DNA from 2 places in the Rouxiella badensis genome. Region 2 is predicted to be linked to the other one. Evidence: predicted binding sites of a transcription regulator. Region 2 holds the regulator's gene; the other holds the start of a gene.
What was found. The regulator PurR, encoded in region 2, represses purine synthesis genes. The targets are predictions, from matches to a motif close to CANGCAAACGTTTGCNTG.
Positions count from the first base shown of each region.

Region 1: a site for PurR is predicted at 1,519-1,536, ahead of purL (phosphoribosylformylglycinamidine synthase). Genes of this name have one in related genera too.

Region 1 covers NZ_CP114062.1:3,150,767-3,158,544, forward strand. Annotated here, with positions in the region: gene purL (phosphoribosylformylglycinamidine synthase) at 1-1,421, opposite strand, end outside; gene mltF (membrane-bound lytic murein transglycosylase MltF) at 1,702-3,168, shown strand; gene tadA (tRNA adenosine(34) deaminase TadA) at 3,181-3,741, opposite strand; gene yfhb (phosphatidylglycerophosphatase C) at 3,831-4,469, opposite strand; gene O1V65_RS14615 (PTS transporter subunit EIIC) at 4,474-5,841, opposite strand; gene murQ (N-acetylmuramic acid 6-phosphate etherase) at 5,893-6,786, opposite strand; gene O1V65_RS14625 (MurR/RpiR family transcriptional regulator) at 6,912-7,760, shown strand.
Region 2 covers NZ_CP114062.1:2,309,998-2,317,775, forward strand. Annotated here, with positions in the region: gene nemA (alkene reductase) at 70-1,161, shown strand; gene gloA (lactoylglutathione lyase) at 1,293-1,700, shown strand; gene rnt (ribonuclease T) at 1,828-2,490, shown strand; gene O1V65_RS10670 (Grx4 family monothiol glutaredoxin) at 2,575-2,922, opposite strand; gene O1V65_RS10675 (C40 family peptidase) at 3,400-4,311, shown strand; gene cydH (cytochrome bd-I oxidase subunit CydH) at 4,455-4,544, opposite strand; gene purR (HTH-type transcriptional repressor PurR) at 4,880-5,905, shown strand; gene punR (DNA-binding transcriptional activator PunR) at 5,954-6,856, opposite strand; gene punC (purine nucleoside transporter PunC) at 7,026-7,778, shown strand, end outside.

The DNA.
Region 1 (7,778 bases), 840 kb from region 2:
GGGTTGTCACGCTGTACGGAGGCGAAATCCAGGTCGGCATCGGACTGGCCGGACGCCATAGATGACGCTGCACCGCCGCCCAAACCGATGTTCATGGCCGGGCCACCCAGCACGATCAGTTTTGCACCAACGGTGATTTCACCCTTTTGCACGTGGTCAGCACGAATATTCCCAATTCCGCCCGCCAGCATGATTGGCTTATGATATCCGCGCAGTTCTGGTCCATTATGGCTGTTCACCTGCTCTTCATAGGTACGGAAGTAACCAAGAAGCGCGGGACGACCAAATTCGTTGTTGAAAGCTGCACCACCGAGAGGACCGTCGGTCATTATTTCCAGCGCGGTCACAATACGTTCAGGTTTGCCGAAGTTCTCTTCCCAAGGCTGTTCAAATCCAGGGATACGCAGGTTGGAAACTGAGAAGCCGACCAGGCCAGCTTTTGGCTTCGCGCCGCGACCGGTTGCGCCTTCGTCACGGATTTCGCCGCCGGAACCGGTGGCTGCGCCCGGCCATGGAGAGATAGCGGTCGGGTGGTTATGGGTCTCTACCTTCATCAGGATGTGCGCGTCTTCCTGATGGAAATCGTACAGGCCGGTTTCGGCGTTGGCGTAGAAACGGCCAACCTTTGAACCTTCCATGACGGCGGCGTTGTCTTTATAGGCAGACAGCACGTGGTCAGGGGTTTTTTCAAAGGTGTTTTTGATCATCTTGAACAGCGATTTAGGCTGTGCTTCGCCGTCGATAATCCAATCGGCGTTGAAGATTTTGTGGCGGCAATGTTCGGAGTTAGCCTGCGCGAACATGTACAGCTCGATGTCGGTCGGGTTACGGCCAAGGTTGGTGAAGGCATTGACCAGGTAGTCAATTTCATCTTCTGCCAGTGCCAGACCGAGTTTGACGTTAGCCTGTTCAAGCGCCACGCGGCCTTCTCCGAGGAGATCAACGTGCTGAACCGGAGCCGGTTGGTGCTGGGCAAACAGTTTTTCAGCGTCTGAAAGCTCGCTGAAGACGGTTTCCATCATGCGGTCGTGCAGCAGCGCACCGAGGGTTTTCCACTGCTCTTCGGTCAGTTCGGGAGCCTGAACGTAAAACGCCAGGCCGCGCTCAAGGCGTACAACCTGAGACAGACCGCAGTTGTGGGCAATGTCTGTTGCTTTGGAAGACCACGGCGAAATCGTGCCCGGACGTGGTGTAACCAGAATTAGGCGGCCAACGGGAGCATGTTCAGCGAGAGAAGGACCATATTTGAGCAGGCGTTGCAACTTGGTTTGTTCTTCCGTTGTCAGAGGTGCGCTGACATCGGCGAAGTGTACGAATTCGGCGTAGACATCGTTTACCGGAAGCTGAGCTTCCTGAAAACGGGAAAGCAGTTTATTAATGCGAAAAGCCGACAAAGCGGGCGAACCACGCAGTATTTCCATAATCAAATATCTCTCGTCTTCGAAGCAACTGACCGTAGGTGCTTCATTGGGCGCAACAGGGGGAAAACGCGGGCCATTATAGAGAATCCTCGAGCGCGACGAAACCGTTTGCGCACGGTTTATTGATAATAGATTTGTCCTTACAGTTTACAGGGGTTATTGGGAATAAAGTTGCAGATTGACGTTTTGTTGAGCAAAATGCGTCGGCACCGGGATTATAGCCCTATTTTCAGCACCATTTTAGCTTATTAAAAGAATAGCGCCGCAGAGAGATAACTATTTGAAGCGCATAAAAATTACTTACTTAGTTGTAGGTCTGATCACCCTGCTGCTGGCGCTCGCCCTTTGGCCGAGCATTCCATGGCAGCGTGGTTCCGGTGACCAGCTACAAAACATCCTGTCCCGTGGGGAGTTGCGCGTGAGCACGCTCGACGCTTCACAGACTTTTTTTAACGGCGCCACCGGTGACCGGGGATTTGATTATGAATTAGCCAGCCGTTTCGCCGATTATCTGGGCGTGAAGCTGGTATTGATACCGCACAAAGATTTTGACAGCCTGTTTAGCGATCTCAAAAGCAGCAAAGCCGATATGCTCGCTTCGGGTCTGGTCTACAACGCCGAACGTTTGAAGTCATTTCGTACCGGGCCGGAGTACTATACCGTTCTCCAGCAGGTGCTTTATCGTCAGGGTTCGGTGCGCCCGAAATCCTATGCCGATATTAAAGGTAATATGGTTGTCTCGGCAGGCTCGGCTCATATTTCTACCCTCGAAGACGCCAAGAAGAAGTTTCCCGATCTCAACTGGGGCGTCACCCGTCGTTATTCGCCTGCCGAACTGATGCAGCAGGTTGCCGAAGGAAAGCTCAAATACACCCTGGGCGACTCCGTGACCGTCGCCCTGCTGCAACGCGTTTACCCGCGCCTGGCGGTGGCGTTTGATGCCTCCGACGACGAGCCGGTAACCTGGTACTTTAGCAAGAAGGCCGATGACGACAGCCTATATGCCGCCATGCTCGACTTCTTTAGCCAAATCTCAGAAGACGGCACGCTGGAGAAGCTCGAGGAGAAGTATCTGGGCCACGTGGGTAACTTCGACTTTGTCGACACTCGTGCCTTCCTCAACAATATAGATGCCAAACTCAGCACCCTACAGCCATTCTTTGAAAAATATGCTGGCAACATCGACTGGCGTCTGCTGGCGGCCATCTCATATCAGGAGTCCCACTGGGATCCCGACGCAACCTCGCCAACCGGCGTACGCGGCATGATGATGCTGACCCGCGCAACCGCGCAAGGATTGGGGGTGAGCGATCGACTCGACACCGAGGAGAGTATTCGCGGCGGTGCGCTGTATCTGAATCACATTATCGATTCACTGCCCACCACCATCGACAATGACGACAAAATCTGGTTTGCGTTGGCCGCCTACAATATGGGTTATGGGCACATGCTCGACGCGCGCGCTATTACTGCGGCGCAGAATGGCAATCCCGACAGTTGGGTTGACGTCAAGCAGCGCCTGCCGTTGCTGAATCAGAAACGCTACTACAGCAAGACGACTTACGGCTACGCACGCGGTACCCAGGCGTTCAACTACGTCGAGAATATCCGTAAATACCAGATAAGCCTGGTGGGATACTTGATGGAGAAAGAGAAACAAAAAGCGCAGGCGCTGCTGTTACAGACCCAGCTTGGTGCGGGTTATCCGGCGGTCTCACTGAGCGCGCTAAAAAACGCGGGAGGCTAAGCCTCTCGCGCTCTATTCTGGCTGATGAGTCTCGTTGGCGGCCGCACGATGGGCCTGTCGCAGCGCCTTCTGCTGGCTGCGTCGCAGTCGGAAGAACTCGCTGAGCTGATGTGAACACGGGTCGGCTAGCACGCCGGAGGTGATATCAATCTGGTGATTCATGCCCGGATGGCGCAGCACATCAAGCAGTGATCCCGCCGCCCCGGTTTTCTTATCCGCAGCGCCATACACCAGACGACGAATGCGGCTATGCACCATCGCACCCGCGCACATCACGCACGGCTCAAGGGTGACATAGAGAACCGCATCGAGCAGTCGATAGTTTTTCACCACCCTGCCTCCCTGGCGCAACGCCATGATTTCGGCATGTGCGGTAGGGTCGTGATGCCCGATAGAACGGTTCCACCCTTCGCCAATCACTTCATTACCCAACACCAATACCGCGCCGACCGGCACCTCGCCTGCTTCCTGCGCCTTTAATGCCAGCGCCATGGCGTGCTGCATCCAGTATTGATCGCTGTATTGCTCTATCACGTAAACCTCACCCTGACTAAAACGGCGGCTATCATACACTGCGAGAACCTGCTTACACAGTATAGCGACCGGTTTTGTTAAGTATGAGCTTAACAAATGATCGGCGATTTTTAATCAATTGCGCCGCCTTACTCCAGTTGCTGTAGTTCGCCCTGCTTGCTGACGCGGAATCGATGTTCACAGAAAAACAGCAGCGGGTTGTCCTGCTTGCTGTCGCTGTAACCGCTGTAGAGCTTCAGCGGGGAACCGATGCGCTGCTCAAGCTGCACGACTTTTTCTTCGCCGAGGCAGCGCAGGGTCAGCACCCAACCGCCGTAACGACGAGCAATGCGGCTACCGACCAGTCTGACGCGCGGCAGGAAAGGTGAGGCGTTATACACCCCGCGCACCAGATTTTCCGGCGAACCGGTTATCAGCCATACCTCAGCGTCGTCGCGGTCGAGGTATTCACGCAGGCGCATTTGCACCACGGGAAAAGCCACCACTTTGTGACGGAACCAGTTCACAAATTCCAGCTCAAGCGCCTTAAGACGCGCCTCACCGTGCCCGAAGGTGATTGACCACAGCATCAGGCTCATTGGCCAGCGTTTGGCCCGCCCAAAAAGCACCATTCCTGCGCCGATAATCGGCAGTACAGGTATCACCAGCAGCAGGTTTTGCGGCATTTTTCGCAGCAAAAAGCGCATAAAAGTGCCGAACATATCCTGCTGATGCAACGTGCCATCGAGATCAAAAAATACCACCCGTCGATCCGTCCTCGCGCCCAATGCGTTACTCCTCGGGATCGTTGAACCCCATAATCCAGGTAAAAATAAAGCCGGCCACCAGCGTGATTAGCGCACCGGTCAGATACAGTCCCACTTTACCGGAGATAATAGTCAGCGCCAAAGGCAAACCCGAGATACCAAAGGTAATTACCGTCGCGACTTTCCAATAACATATTAGCGCCCCGCCCACTGCGCCGCCGAGGCAGGCGGCGATAAAGGGCCGTCCCAGCGGCAGCGTAACGCCAAAAATCAACGGCTCACCGATGCCGAGAATGCCGACCGGCAGCGCGCTTTTAATCACTTTTTTGAGCCGGGGATTGCGGGTTTTCAGCAACACCGCAATCGCCGCTCCCACCTGCCCGACGCCCGCCATCGCCAGAATGGGCAGCAGTGGGTTGGAACCGTGTGACTGAATAAGCTCGACGTGAATGGGCACCAGTCCCTGATGCAGACCCGAGAGCACCAGCGGCAGGAAGGATCCGGCCAACAGTGCACCGACCCACAGTCCGCCTCTGTCGATGGCAAGATTGACGCCGTGCGCAATGGCATCGGAAATCACGCCTCCCAGAGGCTGGAGAATAACGATAGCAAGCGTGGCGGTAATAAGCGTGGTGAAAAGAGGGTTGAGGATAAGTTCGACCGATTCGGGTAGCCACTGGCGCAGGCGTTTCTCAATCCAGCACATTAGAGCGACCACCAGAAGGACCGCGATAACCCCGCCACGGCCAGGCTGTAGCGCTTCGCCGAACAGGTGGATTTGTGCCAGCTGCGGGCTTGAAAGGATCCCGGCCATTACGCCGCCCATCGCCTGCGAACCACCAAAGACGCGAGCCGCGTTAACGCCGACCAGAATATTCATGATGGCAAATACCGCGCCGCCAAATATTCCGAGCAGTCCCAAGAGATTGGGGTAATCCAGCGCCAGACTGCCGGCGATGTCAGGACGTTTAAGCAGATTGATGATGCCGGTAATCAGGCCAGAGGCGATAAAAGCGGGGATAAGCGGAATAAACACGTTCGCCAGTTGACGCAGCGCGCCACTCATTGGCGCAGCATATTTCACTTTGGCCTGTGCCTTATTGTGTTCTAACCGTGCTTTAGCAAGGGGATCGGCGGAGGAAAGTCGCTCGCGCATAGCGTCAACCACTCTTCCCGCCGCACCGGGGCCGACAATCAGCTGATGCTGCTGCCCTTGCTTGACGTAGCCCTTGACCCCTTCAAGATTTTTCAGCGTAGGCAGGTCGAGCAGCTGTTCATCGTGGACCTGGATTCTCACCCGCGTCATACAGTTTTCGAGTCTGCTGATATTGCCCTCACCGCCCACGCCGCTGAGGATTTCCGTTGCCAGAACCCGCGTTTTATCCGTTGCCATTGCTCCTCCCCCTTTTTACCCTGTCAAACGTCAAACAAAGGCATCGCGCGACTATTCCGCCAACGCGGCGCGCAGGAACCCTTTATGGCGCTGTAAACGCTCTGCGGCTTGTTCGGCAGTGATCTGCGCGAGAATCATCAGGATGGCCGGTTTCACTTCAAATGCGGTCTGCTTCAGCGCATGCTCGGCCTCGGCACGATCGGCCCCGGTGGCTTCGACCACAATGCGGCAGGCGCGATCCACCAGCTTTACGTTGGTTGCCTTAACATCGACCATCAGGTTCTGATAAACCTTGCCAATCTTGACCATCGCGCCGGTAGAGATCATGTTGAGCACCAGCTTTTGCGCGGTACCCGATTTTAGCCGCGTGGATCCCGTCAGCGCCTCTGGCCCCACAACCGGCGAAATCGCCACTTGTGCCTCGTGAGCGATAGGTGAATCCGGGTTACAGGAAATGGCAACCGTGGCACAGCCCACTGCACGGGCATAACGCAGCGCGCCAATTACATAAGGCGTGCGGCCAGAAGCGGCCAGACCTACGACGGTGTCGGCGGCGGTCAACGACAGGTTTTTTAAATCCTCTTCACCGAGTGCTGGGTCATCTTCAGCACCTTCTACGGCCTTCAGCAACGCGCCGGGTCCGCCGGCAATTAACCCAACAACCAAACCGTGCGGCACGCCAAAGGTGGGTGGACACTCAGAAGCATCAAGAACGCCGAGACGCCCGCTGGTGCCTGCGCCGAGATAAATCAGGCGTCCACCGGCACTGAACGACGCCGCAGCCAGCTCAACCGCCTGCGCAATCTCGGGCAGCACCGCGTTGATAGCCTGCGGGACCTTTCGGTCTTCATCATTAAAACAGGTCACCATCTCCAGCGTGGACATTTCATCCAGACGAGACGTGGCCGGGTTGCGGGTTTCAGATACCAAAGCGCCTAAATTCATCATGACCTCTTGAATATTTAATTCGAAATTCATTTATCATATTTGAATAGTTTATTCAGCAAAGCGAGTTTTTTTTGCTAGTTTAGAGACATCACCACCAGGAACTCACGGCAGGACACAGGATCATGAGCTGTATGATACGCATCCGTCAGATGTACCCACAGCTGGCAGAGAATGATAAAAAACTGGCCGATTTTCTTCTTACGCAGCCAGAGAATGCACGACATCTTAGCTCGCAAAAACTGGCCGAACTGGCGGGCGTGAGTCAATCTGGCGTGGTCAAGTTTGCCCAGAAGCTCGGATATAAGGGCTTCCCGGCGCTCAAGCTGGCACTAAGCGAGGCGATGTCTGCCCCGCAGACGGACCCGGCTATCACGGTGCATAACCGGATACTCAGCACCGACAGCCTGTTGACCGTCGGCGAAAAACTGCTGGCAGAGAAGCAGGCGGCTCTGCGTGCCACGCTGGACGTCAACAGCGAGCAACGGTTCCAGCAGGCGCTGTTTATGCTCACTGATGCACGAAAAATCGTGCTGACCGGGCTAGGGGCATCGGGGCTGGTCGCCAAGGACTTCGCCTATAAGCTGTTGAAAATCGGCATCACGGCGATCGCAGAGTCGGATACCCACGTCCTGCTGGCAACGGTGCAGGCGCTTTCGAGTGAGGATCTGCTGCTGGCCATTTCGTTTAGTGGCGAACGGCGGGAAATCAATCTTGCGGCAGAGGTTGCCCGTAAGGCGGGCGCTAAAACGCTGGCGTTGACCAGTTTCTCTCCCAACACGCTGCAACAGCAGGCCGACCACTGTCTGTATACCCTCGCCGAACTGCCAGTCACGCGCGGTGCGGCAATTTCGGCCAGTACCGCACAGTTTTCGCTAACCGATATCCTGTTTATGGCGCTCATCCAACAAGACACCGAACATGCCCCAGAACGCATCAAACACAGCGAGGCGTTGGTGAAAAAGCTGAGTTGACCCAGATCAGCTTTGTTG
Region 2 (7,778 bases):
ACTGGTCTATTAACGTGAGCCAAGAATGATTCATCATCCCATCTCATTATTGTTTCAGGAGATAGTTACATGACCAAGCTCTTCACGCCCCTGGTAGTCGGGCATAAAACCCTGCCAAATCGCGTATTTATGGCACCGTTAACCCGTCTGCGCAGCATCGAGCCGGGGGATATCCCTACCCCGCTGATGGGCGAATACTACGCCCAGCGCCATAGCTCCGGCCTGATTATCACCGAAGCGACGCAGGTCTCCTTCCAGGCGAAAGGCTATGCCGGTGCACCGGGTCTGCACACGCCGGAACAAACCGCCGCCTGGAAAAAAATTGTTGCCGGTGTGCACGCGAAAGACGGGCACATTGCCGTCCAGCTATGGCACGTAGGCCGTATTTCGCACACCAGCCTACAGCCAAATCAGCAGCCGCCGGTTGCGCCTTCCGCCATTGCGGCCGGGACCCGTACTAGCCTGCGCGACGAAAACGGCAATGCCGTCCGCGAAGAGTGCTCGACGCCGCGTGCGCTGGAAACCGCTGAAATCCCGGGGATCGTTAACGACTTCCGCCAGGCAGCAGCCAATTCGCGTGAGGCCGGTTTCGACTACATCGAGCTGCACGCGGCGCACGGCTATTTGCTGCACCAGTTCATCTCTCCGGCTTCTAACAAACGCGAAGACCAGTACGGCGGCAGCATTGAAAATCGCGCTCGCCTAACGCTGGAAGTGGTCGATGCCGCCGTTGCTGAAATCGGCGCCGACCGTGTAGGCATTCGCATCTCGCCGCTGGGCCCATTCAACGGTCTGGACAACGGCGAAGATCAGGAGTCAGCAGCGCTCTACCTGCTCGATGAGCTGAACAAGCGTGGTCTTGCGTATCTGCATATCTCGGAACCCGACTGGGCCGGCGGCAAGCCTTATACCGAGTCGTTCCGCAAAGCGATTCGCGAGCACTATAAAGGTGTCATCGTGGGTGCCGGTGCATATACCGCCGAGAAAGCCGAAGAGCTTATTGCGAAGGGCTACATCGACGCCGTAGCGTTTGGCCGCAGCTATATCGCCAACCCGGATCTGGTTGAGCGTCTGAAAAACCATGCTCCGCTCAACGAGCCGAAGCCAGAAACCTTCTACGGCGGCGGCGCACAAGGCTACACCGACTATCCTACGCTGTAAGTTGCCTCAAAACAGTCTCTAAGCCCGCCAGTGCTTAGAGACTGCTCAGTCGGGATGTCTCTTAAAGACAAAGCGATAGCATTGAGTTAGTCTAGTATTCAATATGTTTTAACTGGCAATCAGAGGAAATTATGCGTTTACTTCACACCATGATCCGCGTTGGCGACATGCAGCGCTCAATCAAGTTTTATACTGAAGTACTGGGCATGAAAGTGCTGCGTACCAGTCAGAATAAAGAATACAAATACGATTTGGCGTTTGTCGGTTATGAAGACGAAAGCGAAGGGGCGGTCATCGAACTGACCTATAACTATGGCGTAGAGAGCTACGACCACGGCACCGCATTCGGCCATCTGGCGCTGGGCGTTGACGACGTTGCGCAAACCTGTGAAGACATTCGCAAAGCAGGCGGCAAAGTGGTGCGTGAAGCAGGCCCGGTTAAAGGTGGTACCACGGTCATCGCCTTCGTTGAAGATCCAGACGGCTACAAAATCGAGCTCATCGAATCTAAACATGCAGGTCAGGGACTGGGTAACTAATCCCGTCTCACCGGTAACTTAAAGGGCGCAATCGAGGCGCCCTTTCTTGCTTTTTATTCTCTCCTCCTGCATCTGGCCTGAAAATTTGCCATAATGCGCGCTGAATTCGTTTAAAGATAAGATACCAATGGCTGACAAAAGTGACATTAACGCCCTGAAAGGTCGTTTCCGCGGGTTTTATCCTGTGGTAATTGATGTAGAAACCGCCGGGTTTAATGCCCAGACCGACGCCCTGCTTGAAATCGCCGCCGTGACGCTGAAAATGGACGAAGACGGCTGGCTGCAAAACGATGAAACGCTGCATTTTCACGTTGAGCCTTTCGAAGGATCGATTTTGCATCCTGAGGCACTGGCATTTAACGGTATCGACCCGACTAACCCTCTGCGTGGCGCAGTTAGCGAATACGACGCGCTACACGCCATTTTCAAGGCAATCCGTAAGGGGATGAAGGAGCAGGACTGCAATCGCGCGATTATCGTTGCGCACAATGCCAATTTCGACCACAGCTTCTTGATGGCCGCCGCCGAGCGCGCGGGCCTGAAACGTAATCCGTTCCACCCTTTTGCCACCTTCGACACGGCAGCGTTGAGCGGCCTGGTGCTTGGACAAACTGTGCTGGCCAAAGCCTGCATCAGCGCGGGTATCGTTTTCGACAGTTCTCAGGCGCACTCGGCGCTTTATGACACCGAGCAAACCGCTGCGTTGTTTTGCGAGCTGGTAAACCGCTGGAAACGCCTCGGTGGCTGGCCGTTGCCTATTGCTGAAGAAGAGAGCGTTGAAGAGAAATAAATTCTTCTCGTTAAGATAAATAGTAAGACATAAAAAAAGAGCGGCTACGATAGCCGCTCTTTTTATTTCAAGAGTCGAAGCCGATTATTCTGGCTGCTCTTCCTGAGATTTATATTTCTCAGCCGTTTCTTTGATCAGCTGCTGCAGTTCGCCACGCTGATACATTTCGATAACGATATCGCAGCCGCCGACCAGCTCACCGTCAACCCACAGCTGTGGGAAGGTCGGCCAGTTGGCGAATTTTGGCATTTCTGCACGGATATCCGGGTTTTGCAGGATATCGACGTAAGCGAAACGCTCGCCGCAGGCAGACAGCGCCTGAACGGCCTGAGCAGAGAAACCGCAGCTTGGCAGCTTTGGAGAGCCTTTCATATAAAGAAGAATCGGGTTCTCGGAAATCTGCTGTTGAATTTTTTCAATAGTAGTGGTCATTTTCTTGCTTCCTCAAGCCATTAATTGGCTGTCACGGTCATTACTTAAATCGGAAAAAACCTGATCAACTGTCTGCCATTGTAACGAGAGCAGCCCTCGGATAAAAACGCCATTTTTTGTGAGGTCTTTAGCGCACAAAAAGGCCTTTAATTGATGCATCCCTGTAATGTCGGTGATAGTATCCCTGATTGTCAAAACAGTGCAAAAATAAAGATTCATATAGAATAACATTTTTATTCTGTGACTTTAACCCAAACGATCCCAAAGGGATCTTTTAGGTAACGTGAGTTTAACCCTCTGAATCCTGGTTATTTTTTCGGCGCTATAGCTCATATTTTGCCCAGAAAAAAAGTTATTAACTTTTACTCACAATATGAATTAGAATCGAAGCAATTCGTGCTGTTTTGTCTCCCGCTTTTCGGGAATACTGGGACATCTTTTGATGTTTAACTTCGGCCTAATATTGGTAGCGACGCCATGCGTTTAATGTTTACGCTTTTTGTGCTGCTGTTTACCCAGCTCTTTTTGAATTTGGCGAATGCTTCGCCAAGTCATCGCGTCTCCGCCAAACAGGCCGAAACGCACGTAAGCCAGGCAAAGCCTGATGAGCGACGAAAGCGAAAGGTCGTCGCGAGAAGCAATAGAAAGACCAAGACTGTTCCGGTGAAAGAACAATCGAAAGCCAAAGAACACAGCAGGACGAAAGAGAAAGTGCACGGGAAGGCGAAAGTCGAGCACAAGCATCCTACCAGCACTAAACTCGTCAGGCACAAGGCCGAGAAGCCAACCGCTTCCAGGCTCGCAAGACACAAGGCAGAGAACTCGAAGAAAGAGATAAACTCGATTAGCCGTTCTCTGGCTGCTACCACTAACGTGGTCTGTGCGAAAGAAGGCAAAAAAGCCTACGGACGACACCGAAAGCATAAAACAAAAGAAGATACCTGCACCCCGTTAACGCTGAGTGCAGCGCACAAGAAAAAGTATTTGCATGCTAAAGAAACCGCGATGAACAAGCTGATGCACCAGGTCGGCAAACCTTATCGCTGGGGTGGAACCTCCCCGAATACTGGTTTCGACTGTAGTGGCCTGGTTTATTACGCGTACAAAGATTTAATGCGTATTAAAATGCCTCGCACCGCCAATGAGATGTACCATTTGCGCGATGCGGCCCCGGTTCCACGCGGTGAGCTTGAGTCTGGTGATTTAGTGTTCTTTAGAATTACTAAACGCGGCGCGGCGGACCACGTAGGTGTTTATCTCGGCAACGGTAAGTTTATTCAGTCACCGCGCTCTGGAGAAGACATCAAAATTAGTTATCTGGCAGATAACTACTGGCAAGACCACTACGTTGGTGCTCGCCGGGTCATGACGCCGAAAACGATTCGTTAAATAATGATTTCTCGCTTAACACCTGTGAATAGCATTTAACGAATGGTTTAAGCCTACCCCCTCTCGAGCGGGCGGTAAAATAGAAAAGGGCGATTTCTTTGATAAGAAATCGCCCTTTTTCGTTTCTGCCTGACGGCAAAAGATCAGTGCATGACGGCGGTAAAGCTGAATGCCACGATCGTCACCAGTGCGCACACCACGGTTATCAATGAGTATTTCAGATTGGTATCCACATAGACTCCTTGCCGGATAGAAGATTAAAAACCCTATATTTTATAAGCCTAAATATTTTGCGCGCTTTGCGTAAAAACGTCTACCGATCGTGCACCGATTTGCGCAACTTATCGCGAAAGCGCAAATTTGGCTTTCCCTTTCTTGAGATATAAGAGAAAATTAGCGGTTACCACGCTGTGTGCCCGGTCGGCGTTGTCCGACGCATCTTTCAGGATTCCTGAAACCACCCAACGAATTAACTGCTTAAAATGATTTATGCAGTTGAATGCACGCAGGCAAACGATTAACAAAAAACTAACGTGCTGAAAAGGGTTAGTTCAGGAGTGATTTTTACATGGCCACGATTAAAGATGTCGCTAAGCGCGCTGGTGTTTCGACTACAACGGTGTCGCACGTCATCAATAAAACCCGTTTCGTCGCCGAAGAAACTAAAGCTGCGGTTCGCGCAGCCATTAAAGATTTGCACTATTCCCCGAGCGCCGTCGCGCGTAGCCTGAAGGTGAATAACACCAAGTCCATCGGCCTGCTGGCCACCTCGAGTGAGGCGCCCTACTTCGCCGAAGTCATTGAAGCCGTTGAGAACAGCTGCTTCGCGAAGGGCTACACGCTTATCCTGTGTAACTCGCACAATAATCTGGAAAAGCAGAAAGCCTATCTGGCAATGCTTGCGCAAAAGCGCGTCGACGGCCTGCTGGTGATGTGCGCCGAGTATCCGGCCGAGCTGCTTGCCATGCTCGAGGAGTACCGTTCAATCCCGATGGTGGTGATGGACTGGGGCGAAGCGCAGAACGACTTTACCGACTCGATTATTGATAACGCCTTCGAGGGCGGATATCTGGCGGGTCGTTACCTGGTTGAACGCGGGCATCGCGACATTGGCGCCATTCCCGGTCAGCTGAACCGCAACACCGGCGGCGGTCGCTATCGCGGTTTCCTGAAAGCGATGAATGAAGCCAATATTGCCGTGCGTGATGAATGGGTGGTTCAGGGTGATTTCGAACCTGAATCAGGCTATCAGGCAATGCAAAAGATCCTCAACCAGAAGCAGCGACCGACGGCAGTGTTCTGCGGCGGTGACGTGATGGCGATGGGCGCGATTTGCGCAGCCGACGAAATGGGCCTGCGCGTTCCTCAGGATATTTCGGTCATTGGTTATGACAACGTGCGCAACGCGCGCTACTTCTCTCCAGCACTCACCACGGTACACCAGCCGAAAGAGCGCCTGGGCGAGATGGCCTTTACCATGTTGCTCGACCGCATTATTAGCAAGCGCGAAGTGCAGCAGACCATCGAGGTGAAACCCAAGCTGGTTGAACGCCGCTCCGTGGCCGACGGTCCTTTCCGCGACTATCGTCGTTAATTCTCGCTTTTCTGCGCTCCTCTCACGCCCGCCTTCGCGGGCGTGAGGCTATCTCAGCCATTCTTGATTCAGCGTTTCACTGTCCCCGAGATACTCCAACAACCAGTCTAGCGCCGGGGAATGATTTCGCTGGTCCCACGTCAGACAACACGGGCTTTCCGGAAACACGTTGGCAAGATTAAGCACTGCCAACCTTTGTTGCGCAATCCACGGCGCAACCCTATGTACTGGCAGCATGCCAACGCAGAGCCCTTCACAAAGGCAATCAATGGCGCAGGTCCAGTCCGGCACGACCAGACGACGCTGGTTGTCCAGCGTCCAGGTGTCGCGTTTGGGCAAATTTCTGGAGGTATCCTCTATACACAGCGCCGGATAAGGCCTCAGCGCATCATCGTCCAACGCCCTATTTTGTGCTGCCAGCGGATGCGTGGCGCTGACCACACAGTGCCAGGGTAAAGTCCCCATGTCCCTAAAGCTGAAACGCCCGCCGACCGGCACCGCGCTGGTGGCACCGATGGCGACGTCTGCACGATCATCGGCCAGCGCGTCCCAAACGCCGTTGAACACCTCTCCTTGAATCAATAACTCGGTGTCGGGGAAAGCGCGATAAAAATCGACCACCAGCTGCCGTATGCGATCGGGTTTTACTATTCGGTCGACCGCCACACGTAGCTGCCCGCTCCAGCCGTTGGCGACCTGCTGACACTGGCGACGCGTGGATAGCATTTTTTTGATAAGCACTCGGGCTTCATCAACGAAAAGGCGACCTGCGGGCGTCAATTCTACGTCGCGATGTCGGCGTTCAAACAGGGGGACCGCCAGCCATTCTTCGAGCTGTCGAATCTGATAGCTAATCGCTGACGGAACGCGATTGAGCTCAAGCGCTGCGGCAGTGAAGCTGCCGTTTCGCGCGACAGCGTCGACGACTTCGAGTGAATATTCAGACCACATAGGCACCGCCTTTTGTCGGGATGATCATTGCAACTCTCTGCTTTCAAATATTTTAATCACATGGTGCAAATATTAACGTTTCACAATCCGCAAGCCAAGCGGATACACTGCGCCACTGGCTTCACCCTACGAAATATTTAACTGCTTTTTTGAATTATAAGAGAACATCATGAAACCCTCATTTGGCTTTTTACTCTATCTGGCCGGGCTGAGCATGCTCGGATTTCTGGCGACCGACATGTATCTCCCGGCCTTTGGCAGCATGCAGGAGAGTCTGGATACCTCGGCCAGCGGAATAAGCGCTAGCCTGAGTATCTTCCTGGCTGGCTTCGCCGTGGCGCAGCTGTTCTGGGGTCCCCTTTCCGACCGCTTTGGCCGTAAACCTATTTTATTAACCGGACTGTCGCTGTTCGCCGTAGGCTGTCTGGGCATGATCTGGGTGCAAAACACCGAGCTGCTCCTGGCGCTGCGCTTTGTTCAGGCTATTGGGGTTTGTGCCGCGGCGGTAAGCTGGCAGGCGCTGGTGGTTGACCGCTATGCGTCTGACGTAGCGAAACGCACCTTTGCCAGCATCATGCCGTTGGTAGCACTTTCTCCTGCCCTCGCCCCATTAGTCGGCGCATGGGTACTGAATCATTTCAACTGGCGAGTCATCTTTGCCCTGCTGCTGGTGATAAGCGCCCTGCTGCTGTTCTTCACGCTGACGCTGAAAGAAACGAAAAAGTCTGTTGCCGAAAAAGCGCAGGCAAAAAGCGGTGTCACCGAGATGCTCAGCTCGCCGGTTTATAGCGGTAACGTACTGATTTACAGCGCCAGTTCGGCCGGCTTTTTTGCCTGGCTGACCGGTTCCCCCTTTATTCTAAGTGAAATGGGCTACGGACCTTCTGCGATTGGTTTGAGCTATGTCCCTCAAACTATTGCA